Regions from separate parts of the Arthrobacter sp. Y3221157 genome, predicted to be linked through region 1. Evidence: riboswitches for the same ligand, from Rfam matches in the RefSeq annotation. Region 1 holds a riboswitch; the other holds the start of a gene.
The links. A riboswitch is a leader RNA that binds a small molecule or an ion and turns the genes downstream of it on or off. The one in region 1 is predicted to bind thiamine pyrophosphate.
Positions count from the first base shown of each region.

Region 2: it holds a riboswitch for thiamine pyrophosphate, as region 1 does, so the genes downstream of both, thiC (phosphomethylpyrimidine synthase ThiC) here and AC5RTT_RS05680 (ECF transporter S component) in region 1, are expected to answer to the same signal.

Region 1 covers NZ_JBNHFD010000012.1:5,948-11,224, reverse strand. The annotation lists gene AC5RTT_RS05695 (YcnI family copper-binding membrane protein) at 1-60, opposite strand, end outside; gene AC5RTT_RS05690 (hypothetical protein) at 57-485, opposite strand; gene AC5RTT_RS05685 (thiazole synthase) at 601-1,401, opposite strand; gene AC5RTT_RS05680 (ECF transporter S component) at 1,405-1,923, opposite strand; TPP riboswitch at 1,985-2,120, opposite strand; gene AC5RTT_RS05675 (cupin domain-containing protein) at 2,177-2,539, opposite strand; gene AC5RTT_RS05670 (ribose-5-phosphate isomerase) at 2,684-3,157, opposite strand; gene rpe (ribulose-phosphate 3-epimerase) at 3,202-3,879, opposite strand; gene tal (transaldolase) at 3,975-5,090, opposite strand; gene tkt (transketolase) at 5,115-5,277, opposite strand, start outside.
Region 2 covers NZ_JBNHFD010000018.1:17,134-22,410, forward strand. The annotation lists gene AC5RTT_RS07485 (hypothetical protein) at 1-157, opposite strand, end outside; gene AC5RTT_RS07490 (VOC family protein) at 243-1,118, opposite strand; gene AC5RTT_RS07495 (amidohydrolase family protein) at 1,208-2,299, opposite strand; TPP riboswitch at 2,379-2,486, shown strand; gene thiC (phosphomethylpyrimidine synthase ThiC) at 2,481-4,316, shown strand; gene AC5RTT_RS07505 (alpha/beta hydrolase) at 4,384-5,118, opposite strand; gene ffh (signal recognition particle protein) at 5,234-5,277, opposite strand, start outside.

The DNA.
Region 1 (5,277 bases):
CCCGGCAGCCAATGTTGTGGCGGCGATGGTGCTGAGGGTAGGGCGAGGTGATGTCTTCATTGCAGAATGCCTTTCGCGGAACTAAGAAACGGTGAGGTTACGACGTCGGTGCGCCACGGGGTGCGCACCGTCGGCGGCAAGGCGATGAAGTCAGGGAGTCGCACGAGCGGCTCAAGCCAGGTGGCCACAAGGCGCAACGCATCCTCGCCACGAGCCAGGAGCAGCGCTGTGACCAGAGTGGCAACGGCGTGGGCAGCGAACATCAGCCATCCGTTCGCTGCGTCAGCGGAAAGAAGCCCAGGTACCGAGAACCGGTGTGAGGAAAGCATCACTATCGGAACCAAGGTCACAACGAAGAGCGCAGCCATGACCTCCGGCCGGGGCGCCTGACCGCCACCAGCGAGGTGTCCGCCCGCACCGAGAATGAAAATCAGGGATCCCACCAGACCGGCGCGGAGCAGCCGGACGGACGTTTGTGTCGTCATATCTGCTCCTTCCCGGCATCCATGATCCCGTCATGTGTGGTCGCGGGAAACGCTGTATCAGGATGGTTTTTACCTACCGTTTTGGACGGCTTGCAGCCGGTGGTGCCTGCATCCGTTACAGGAACTCGGCTCGTCCTTCCAAGGGTGATGACGCCAGTGCATGCTCGCGGCGGGGTATGCGGCCGCCGCGGCTCGCCAGCCTTCCAGAGAGGACTGCGTGTTTAAATGCGTTGGCCATGCGCGCCGGATTCTGTGCCCGGGTGACAGCTGTAGCCAGCAGGACAGCGTCACACCCAAGTTCCATTGCAAAGGCCGCGTCCGAGGCGGTTCCGATGCCGGCGTCGAGCACGACGGGCACGGAAGCGCGGGACACAATCAGCTCGATGTTGTGCGGGTTCAGGATGCCCAGGCCTGTGCCGATGGGTGAGCCAAGGGGCATAACGGTGGAGGCTCCCAGATGCTCGAGCCGTAGGGCCAGGACCGGATCATCGTTGGTGTACGCGAATACCTTGAAGCCGCGGTTGACCAATTGCTCCGTGGCATCGACCAGTTCCACGGCATCGGGCAACAGGGTGTGCTCGTCAGCTATCACCTCGAGCTTGACCCAGTCGGTTTCCAATGCTTCGCGCGCCATTTCGGCGGTGAGCACCGCATCTTTTGCCGTGAAGCATCCTGCGGTGTTGGGCAGCACCCGGATCTTGTGGTCGAGCAGGAGTTGGAATAAGGAACCGGCTTCCGACGGCGAATAGCGCCGCATGGCGACGGTGGTCAGCTCGGTCCCAGAAGCAATGAGGGCGCTTCCGAGTCCGTCCAAGCTGGGGGCTCCGCCAGTGCCCATAATGAGCCGCGAAGTTATTTCGACTCCGTCGATGATCAACGGATCGCTGTCCAGGCACATTTCGGTGGTGATGGTCATCAGCTAACCTTTCGGGCCCCAGGAGAGGACGGGCTCCGTGGCTGCCTTGCGCGAGGCGAAGGAGCTCAGGACGCCGGTCTTTGCCAGTCCGCGGGTGGCGATCCAGGACAGGGCACCGGCGATGACCGCTCCGGAGATGGCGGTAAAGATGATGTAGGCCAGCTTGTCACCGCCGGAGTAGGCGATGTTCCAGCCCCACGGCGCGAAGGAATCGTTCAGGCCGCAGAAGAATGCTGCGGCGGCGCCTGCCAGCAGCGACACCGGCAGGTTGAACTTCTTGTAAAGCGCCGCGCCGGGCTTGCGGATGATCAGCATGCCCAGCACCGCAGGGATCATCCAGCCGCCGGCGATCAGGCCGGTGAGGGGCCGGTGTACGGCGTTCATCGGCCCGGATACCGCGGCCGCGCCCTGGGACCAGGCCCAGAATATCACGCCACCGGCGATGGCGATCAGGGCCGCCACCACGATGTCCACGACGCGCCAGGACTTGCTGGTGGTCTTCTTGATTGCTGCAGTGCTCATGAAAAAAATCCTCCTGGGAAACAGGAGGGGAAAGCACGGCAGACGGCTACTGCCGTTGCCGGACTTCGAGAACTCGACTCCCTTGCGCCGGTACTAACCGGATCAGGTTCGAGGGTCTGCGGCTGTCCGCACTCTCAGCGCCCACCTGCGGTTCCCGGTCATACGGGCCCGACGGCGGCGCTCCCCTGTCGTTGTATGAATGGCTACAAACTGTAAGGCCTGGCACGTGTCCAGGCCTTACAGTTTCCCTGGGTCAGGGCGTGAAAATGACGAAGAATTTTCTGATGCGCTCCTGGATTTCCCAGGTGCCCTTCCAACCGATGGGGAAGATAGCTGCGGTTCCGGCCTCTACGGTAGTCGGCTCTCCGCCATCCTCGGTAACCACCATGCGGCCTTCAAGGACGTAGATCGACTCGCCGCGCTCCAGAAACTCCCATCGTGAAAGGCCTGGGTCAGCTTCCCAGACTCCGGAGAGGATCCGGGAATCATCGCTGGTAAAGGGGATAGTGATCCGCGTCGGAATCTCGTCGCCCAGCACTTCGGCCAGGGGTGGACCGAGCGGTGCTTCGTCCAGCTTCCCCTGGAAGAGGGCGGTCGGCTCGAAAGTTATGCTCATGTGAATCTTCCTTTCTGGGTTGCTCCCCCGGGACGGGAGAGTCGGTGTTGGGATCCCCGACTGGTCTAAGCAGCGGGAGAACTTTCCGGGATGGCTTGCGGCAGGGTTGACGACAACCTTGGCCCGGGGTTTTGTTGGTGGGGGTTATTCGACGATCTCGCCCGTGGTTTCGAAGGTGGCGATTTTGCCGATGCGGCGCTCATGGCGTTCGGCATTAGTAAATGGTTCTGCCAGGAATGCTTTGACCAGTTCCGTGGCCTCTTCGACGCTGTGCTGCCTGCCTCCGACGGCGACCACGTTGGCATCGTTGTGTTGGCGGGCGAGCCTGGCTGTGTCGAGGTTCCACGCGAGGGCTGCCCGGACTCCCTTGACCTTGTTTGCGGCGATTTGCTCGCCGTTGCCTGAGCCGCCCAGTACGATTCCGAGCGCGTCCACGCCTGCCGCCCGGTCGGCCACGACGGCGGTGGCGGCGTTGATGCAGAATGCGGGGTAGTCGTCCTCGGCGTCGTAGGCGGCCGGTCCGTGGTCCACCATCTCGTAGCCGCTGGCTGCGAGCGAGGTGATCAGATGGGAGCTGAGCTCCATGCCGGCGTGGTCGGTTGCGATGTGAACGCGCATTATGGGTCCTTCAAGATTGGTAGCGGTGATGGGGCGGCCTGCTGCTATGCGAAGGCAAGCTGGCCGTTCGCGCGCAGTGACTCGATTGCCTCAGCAGGGGAATGTTTGCCGTACACGGCCGAGCCAGCGACAAAGACGTTGGCGCCGGCCTCGGCGGCACGGGTGATGGTTTCTTCCGTGATGCCGCCGTCCACCTGGATGGCTACGTTCACCCCTGAACCGTCGACGGCGGCGCGGGCCCGGCGGATTTTGGGCAGCATCACGTCCAAAAAGGCCTGGCCTCCAAAGCCCGGTTCAACGGTCATGATCAGCAGCATGTCCAGTTCGGAAAGCATGTCCAGGTACGGCTCCACCGGCGTGGCAGGGCGCAGGGCCATGCCGGCCTTCGAGCCCCGGGCGCGAAGCTCACGGGCAAGCTTGATCGGTGCAACCGATGCTTCAACATGGAAGGTGACCGAGGCAATACCGGCGTCAGCGAACTGGGGGGCCCAGGTGTCAGCATTGGAAATCATCAGATGGGCATCCAGCGGCACAGGACTGACCTTCTGGATCCTTTCCACGACAGGCAGGCCGATGGTCAGGTTCGGGACGAAGTGGTTGTCCATGACGTCCACGTGGACAGCATCGGCATTGCTGATGCGGGCAAGCTCTGCTTCGAGGTTGACGAAGTCGGCCGACAGGATGCTGGGATTGATACAGCAATTTAGGGGTGGCTTGGACATGGTGTCCGCCTTTCTGATCTGCGGCCACTGCGCGGGACCCCTATGGGTCCCGCGCAGGGCGCACTCAATGGTTCAGGATGCTTTCCGGGCGGTGGTCAGGATGCCTTCCGGGCGCTGGAGAGCGCGCCCTCAACATCGGCCAGCAGTTCCTTCCAGCTGGCCACGAACTTGTCCAGACCTTCGGATTCCAGGAGAGTGACGACGTCGTTGTAGGAGACGCCGAGGCACTCGATGGCGGTGAGCACACCTTGTGCTTCCTCGTATGTGCCGGTGATCGTGTCGCCGGTGATCACGCCGTGGTCGAAAGTGGCGTCCAGCGTTTTCTCGGGCATGGTGTTTACCACGTCGGCGGCGGCGAGTTCGGTGACGTAGAGGGTGTCCGGGTAAGCGGGGTCCTTCACACCGGTGGAGGCCCATAGCGGCCGCTGCCGGCGGGCGCCGGCTTGAGCCAGGACTGCCCAGCGTTCGGTGGCAAACAGCTCCTCGTAGACCTGGTAAGCCAAGCGGGCGTTGGCGACGCCTGCCTTGCCCTTGAGCGCCCTGGCTTCGTCGGTGCCGATGGCGTCGAGGCGCTTGTCGATCTCGGTATCCACACGCGAAACGAAGAAGGACGCCACCGAATGGATCTTCGAGAGGTCGTGGCCGTTCTCCTTGGCCTGTTTCAGGCCGGCCTGGAAGGCGTTGATGACGGCGCGGTAGCGCTCCAGCGAGAAGATCAGGGTCACATTGACGCTGATACCCTCGGCCAGAACGGAAGTGATGGCCTCAAGGCCCTCAAGGGTGGCCGGGATCTTGATCAGGACGTTGTCTTTGTCGACCTTCTTGAACAGTTGTTTGGCCTCGGCGATGGTGCCGGCGGTGTCCCAGGCGAGGCGGGGGTCTACCTCGATGGACACGCGGCCGTCAACGCCGTTCGTGGCGGCGGCGATAGGGGCGAAGAGGTCACAGGCGTCCGCGACATCGGTGGTGGTGATCTCGAAGATCGTCTCCTCCACGCTGCTGCCCCGGGCGGCAAGCCCGGCGATAGCGGCGTCGTAGTCGGTGCCCGAAGTGATCGCGGCCTGGAAGATGGACGGGTTGGTCGTCACGCCAACCACGTTCTTCTCTTCGATGAGCTTCTGCAGCCCGCCGCTGGAGAGCCGGCCTCGGGAAAGATCGTCCAGCCAGATCGATACTCCGGCGTCGGAGAGCTGTTGGGTGGGAGTAGTCATTGTCTTTTCTCCTGAAATCGGTTGTTAGGCCTGCAGGCCTGCGAGGGAGTCCTTAGCGGCGGCTGTGACTGCTTCCGCCGTGATGCCGAACTCCTGGAAGAGACGCTTGTAGTCAGCGGAGGCGCCGTAGTGCTCGAGGCTGATGGAACGGCCGGCATCACCGACGAATTCCTTCCAGCCCAGGGCC
Region 2 (5,277 bases), on a different contig from region 1:
CCGTACCGGCCAAATCCCCGAGCTGTTCCACCTCGTAGTCCGTGATGTCCGGGATGCGGACCCCCTGGCCGGCGGGCGCTCCCCCGCCTTCGTCCAGGAGACCGGCGCGCTTGAGCGCTGCATCATGGGTGGCGACAAAGATCTCGGTGAAGCCCATTGGGGTAACCTTCCGTCGAATGCGGCGGACGGGGCGGTCACCCGCACCGGCCTTTCGGTTTCAGCCTAGTACGGGGGCGCCGGCGTCAGCGTACTGCCACCCGGATGTTGTTGCGCCACGGGTCCTCGAACCGCAGCTCGGCCCCGGTGTGGCGGGACGGAACCCCGGCGACTTTCAGGCGGTCAGCCAGCGCGCCGACGTCGTCACCGGTGGGTACTTCAATGAGCACTTCACCCAGGCCCAGCGTGTCCTTCCGGGGCCCGGCGCCGCGGCTGTTCCAAACGTTCATGGCCATGTGGTGGTGGTACCGGCCTGCAGAAACAAAGAGGGCCTGCCCGTGCCACCCAGCGGTCTTCTCGAAGCCGAGGATGCCAACGTAGAAGTCGCGGGCGGACTGCACGTCGCCCACCTGGAGGTGGACGTGGCCCACGCCGGCCGCGGTGGAGTGCTGCGCTTCCAGGGCTTCCTCCGTGAGGTGCTGCTCGAGGTAGCGCTGCGGCGGCAGTGCCAGGCTGTCCATCACCACGTCCGTCCCGTTCCAGGACCAGTTGCTGCGCGGCCGGTCCCAGTACAGCTCAATGCCGTTGCCTTCCGGGTCATTGAAATAGAAGGCTTCGCTGACGAGGTGGTCGGCGCTGCCGGTGAACGAATGCGGGTCGAAGCGGGCGGCGGTGGCGATGGTTGCAGCAAGGGAGGCCTGGTCCCCGAACAACAGCGCGGTATGGAAGAGGCCGGCCTCCCCCCTGCCCGGAAGGTTCAGTCCGGGAGCGGGTGCCAGGTGGACAAGCGGCTTCTGGCGGCGGCCGAGGTAGAGGCCGCCGTCCTGCTCGGCGACGACGTCGAGGCCGAGGGCGCGCTGGTAGTAGTCGGTCATGACCTTCATGTCACCGACCTTGAGCATCACGGTGCCCATGGTGAGGTCAGCGGGAAGAAGATCCTGGCTGGTGGCTTCTGCGGTCATTGAGTGCTCCCTGTGCTGGGGGCCGAACGGGGGGAACGGCCCGTCACAGTTAAAATTACTTGAAGCTTCAATTTATTCCAAGTACTTTCCTATGGTCCGCTGGTGAGGATGCGGCCTCCCAGCACCACGTGGGAAAGATCCCGGACAGCTTCCGGCCGGGTGCGCGGATCCTCCCGGCAGAGAACGACGTCGGCACGCGCCCCCTCAGCCACGCCGTCGGCTCCGAGCCACTCCCGCGCCGCCCAGCAGGCAGCGTCGAGCGCAGCCGCCACGGGCAGGCCTGCCTGGTGCAGTGCAAGGATCTCGTCGGCGATCCTGCCGTGCCTGATGACGCTGCCGGCGTCGGTACCTGCGTAAATCCTCACGCCGGCGTCGTACGCCTCGCCCACCCGCTCCAGGCGCCGCTCCCACAGGGCCATCATGTGCGCGGCGTAGCGCGGGAATTTGTGCCTTGCCTGCGCAGCGATGTCGGGGAACGTGGCGATGTTGACCAGGGTAGGGACGATGGGCACGCCCTGTTCCGCAAAACGGGGAAGGTGCCGCGGCAGGAGGCCGGTGGCGTGCTCGATGCAGTCAATGCCCGCATCCAGCATCTGGTCAAGAGTGTCTTCGGCGAAGCAGTGCGCAGTCACGCGGGCGCCCTCGTCATGGGCGGCCCGGACGGCGTCACGGACGACGGCGGCCGGAAACGAGGGTGCCAGGTCGCCGGCTCCGCGGTCGATCCAGTCCCCGACGAGCTTGACCCAGCCGTCGCCGTCGCGGGCCTGTTTGCGCACGGCCTCCACCAGGTCCTCCGGTTCCACCTCGTCCGCGAAGCCACGGAGGTACCGGCGTGTGCGGGCCACATGGCGTCCGGCCCGGATCAGCACCGGGAAGTCCCGGCCGCCCTGCATCCACCGGGTGTCGGCCGGTGAGCCGGCATCACGAACCAGCAGCGTTCCGGCAGCCAGGTCCACCCGGGCCTGGCGCGCCGCGGTGGCGGAATCCACCGGACCCTCCGCCCCCAGCCCGATATGGCAGTGGGCATCCACCAGGCCGGGCAGCACCCACCCGTCCAGCACCCGGTCCGGAGCCTGCTGCGGGCGGATAAACGTCAGCACCCCGTCCACGGACCACAGGCCACGGTGTTCGCTGGCCGGCCCGGTCAGCACAGGGCCGCTGAATTCTATGATTTCCGGCATCGGACTCCCTTTTCGTCGCCAGTCAGGCTAGCACCGGCAGTCGTGGCAAGGATCGGCGGAGCGGCTGTGGTAGCTTCGTTCCTGACCACACGGGTGCCCCTGCAGGGGCTGAGATCGGGCTGAGGCAGCCTGCGACCGTCGAACCTGTCCGGGTAATGCCGGCGAAGGAAGTGAGTATTCCTTGAGTACACCAAATGAACAGCAGAGCCCTGCCCAAAACCAGTCCGGGAGCGCACAGCCGGACGGAAAGCCAGGGGCACCTGCCACCCGGTCACTGGCATCGCATGCGCTGGCCTTCATCGAAGATGGCGAATCCGGCATCCGGGTCCCGGTGACGGAAATCTCCCTGGAACCGTCCCCCAATGGAGAGGCGAACCCGCCCTTCCGCACCTACCGGACCGCCGGACCGGGCAGTGATCCGGTAATGGGGCTGCCGCCCTTCCGGGCAGCATGGATCGCAGAGAGGGGAGACACCGAGGCGTACAGCGGCAGGGACAGGAACCTGCTCGACGACGGCCGCTCGGCTGTCCGCCGCGGCGCCGCATCAGCCGAGTGGAAGGGCGCGCAGCCGGCGCCCCGCCGCGCCGTCGTAGGCCGGACCGTGACCCAGATGCACTATGCCAGGCAGGGCATCATCACACCTGAGATGCGCTTCGTGGCCCTGCGCGAAAACTGCGACGTGGAGCTGGTCCGCAGCGAACTGGCGGCGGGCCGGGCCATCATCCCCAGCAACATCAACCACCCCGAGTCGGAGCCGATGATCGTCGGCAAGGCATTCCTGGTGAAGATCAACGCCAACATCGGCAACTCCGCTGTCACCAGTTCCATCGCAGAGGAGGTGGACAAGCTGCAGTGGGCCACGCAGTGGGGCGCGGACACAGTGATGGACCTCTCCACCGGCGATGACATCCACACCACGCGGGAATGGATCATCCGGAACTCCCCCGTGCCGATCGGTACCGTGCCCATCTATCAGGCGCTGGAGAAGGTCAATGGCGAAGCCAACAAGCTGACCTGGGAGATCTTCCGCGACACCGTCATTGAGCAGTGCGAGCAGGGCGTGGACTACATGACGGTGCACGCCGGTGTCCTCCTGCGCTACGTGCCGCTGACAGCAAACCGGGTCACGGGCATCGTGTCGCGTGGCGGCTCCATCATGGCCGGCTGGTGCCTGGCGCACCACCAGGAGAATTTCCTCTACACGCACTTCGACGAACTGTGTGAAATCTTCGCCAAATACGACGTCGCGTTTTCGCTTGGGGACGGGCTGCGGCCGGGTGCCACGGCGGACGCGAACGACGACGCCCAGTTCGCGGAGCTGGACACGCTCGCGGAACTCACCCTGCGGGCCTGGGAATACGACGTCCAGGTGATGGTGGAAGGTCCCGGGCACATCCCCTTCCACCTGGTCCGTGAAAACGTGGAGCGCCAGCAGGAGCTGTGTAAGGGGGCGCCCTTCTACACCCTGGGTCCCCTGGTTACGGACGTGGCGCCGGGCTACGACCACATCACGTCAGCCATCGGCGCCACGGAAATCGCCCGCTACGGCACGGCGATGCTCTGCTACGTGACACCGAAGGAACACCTGGGCCTGCCCAACAAGGACGACGTCAAGACGGGGGTCATCACCTACAAAATCGCAGCGCACGCTGCGGACCTGGCCAAGGGCCACCCCGGCGCGCACGAACGCGATGACGCGCTGTCCAAGGCACGCTTTGAATTCCGCTGGCGCGACCAGTTCGCCCTGTCACTGGATCCGGTGACCGCCGAGGCCTTCCATGACGAGACGCTCCCAGCGGAGCCGGCCAAGACGGCCCATTTCTGCTCCATGTGCGGACCCAAGTTCTGCTCCATGCGGATCAGCCAGGATATCCGGGACGAATACGGAACCGCGGAAGCACAGGCGGCCCTTGCCGACCGGGCCACGGGGATGCGGGAGAAGAGCCAGGAATTCCTGGCCTCGGGCGGCAAGGTCTACCTGCCGGAACCGCGGCTGCCCGAGACTGTCTCCACGTAGAAGCCTTCCCCTTCGTCCGGCTGGCAATTGGGGGCCGGCCGGACGAAGGGGAAGCCCGGGCGGTCCGTCAGGACGCCCGGGCGGACCGGGCCCTGCTGATGTCGCTGATAAAGGACCGGACGGCCCGGTCCCCGTCGGGGGAATCATGCGGCCGGTGCCCGCCGGCAGCGGTGCGGTGCACGGCTCCGGTTTCGCGGAGGTAGCCGGCAATTTCCTCGTACAGGGGTTCCCATCCGCCGGTCAGGACCAGGGTGGGGACCCCGGGAACGATGTGCAGCGGCGCCTCCCAGGAGGGCGCCTGCAGCCGCAGGCGCCGGGCGGACCGCTTCTCCTCCGCGGTGGCCGGTTCCTGCAGGTCGGTGGCATAGACCCGCCGCACGAACTCGCGCTGGAAGTCTTCGTCGCTGAGCTGGTGCCGGACCTCGAACAAGGGCTGCATGAGGCCGATGTGGGCCGCCGTGGCCGGCAGTTCCGCCGTCAGCGACAGGCATGCCGGTTCCACTAGGGTCAGCGAATAGACGAGATCGGGCCGTTCCACGGCAGCCATCATGGCCGCGATGGCACCCTGGGCGTGGGCCACGACGTGGCCGCCGGCGGCGCCGCGCCCATCGTCAGCGAGCGACCGCAACACGATGGCGGTATCCGCGGCGAACGAGGACTCCACCGGTTCGGCGACCGGATCGAAGCCGTGGCGGCGCAGGAACAGAGCGTCGTAGGACAGTGCCATGCCATGCTGGCGCGGCCATGCTGCGGCACCGTAACTTCCGGCGCCGTGCACGAACACTACCCTCTGCTTGAACATGTCCCAACCCTATTCCACGGCACAGACTTCCCCGGGAACCGCCCCAGCAACCAGCATTCGGCGCCCGGCAGGGCGCTGCGGGAGTATCCCCTGCTGGTCAGCCCGGCGGAAGCCCCTACTTGCCGAGGAACTTGTCGAAGCCCTTGGGCAGGTTCAACT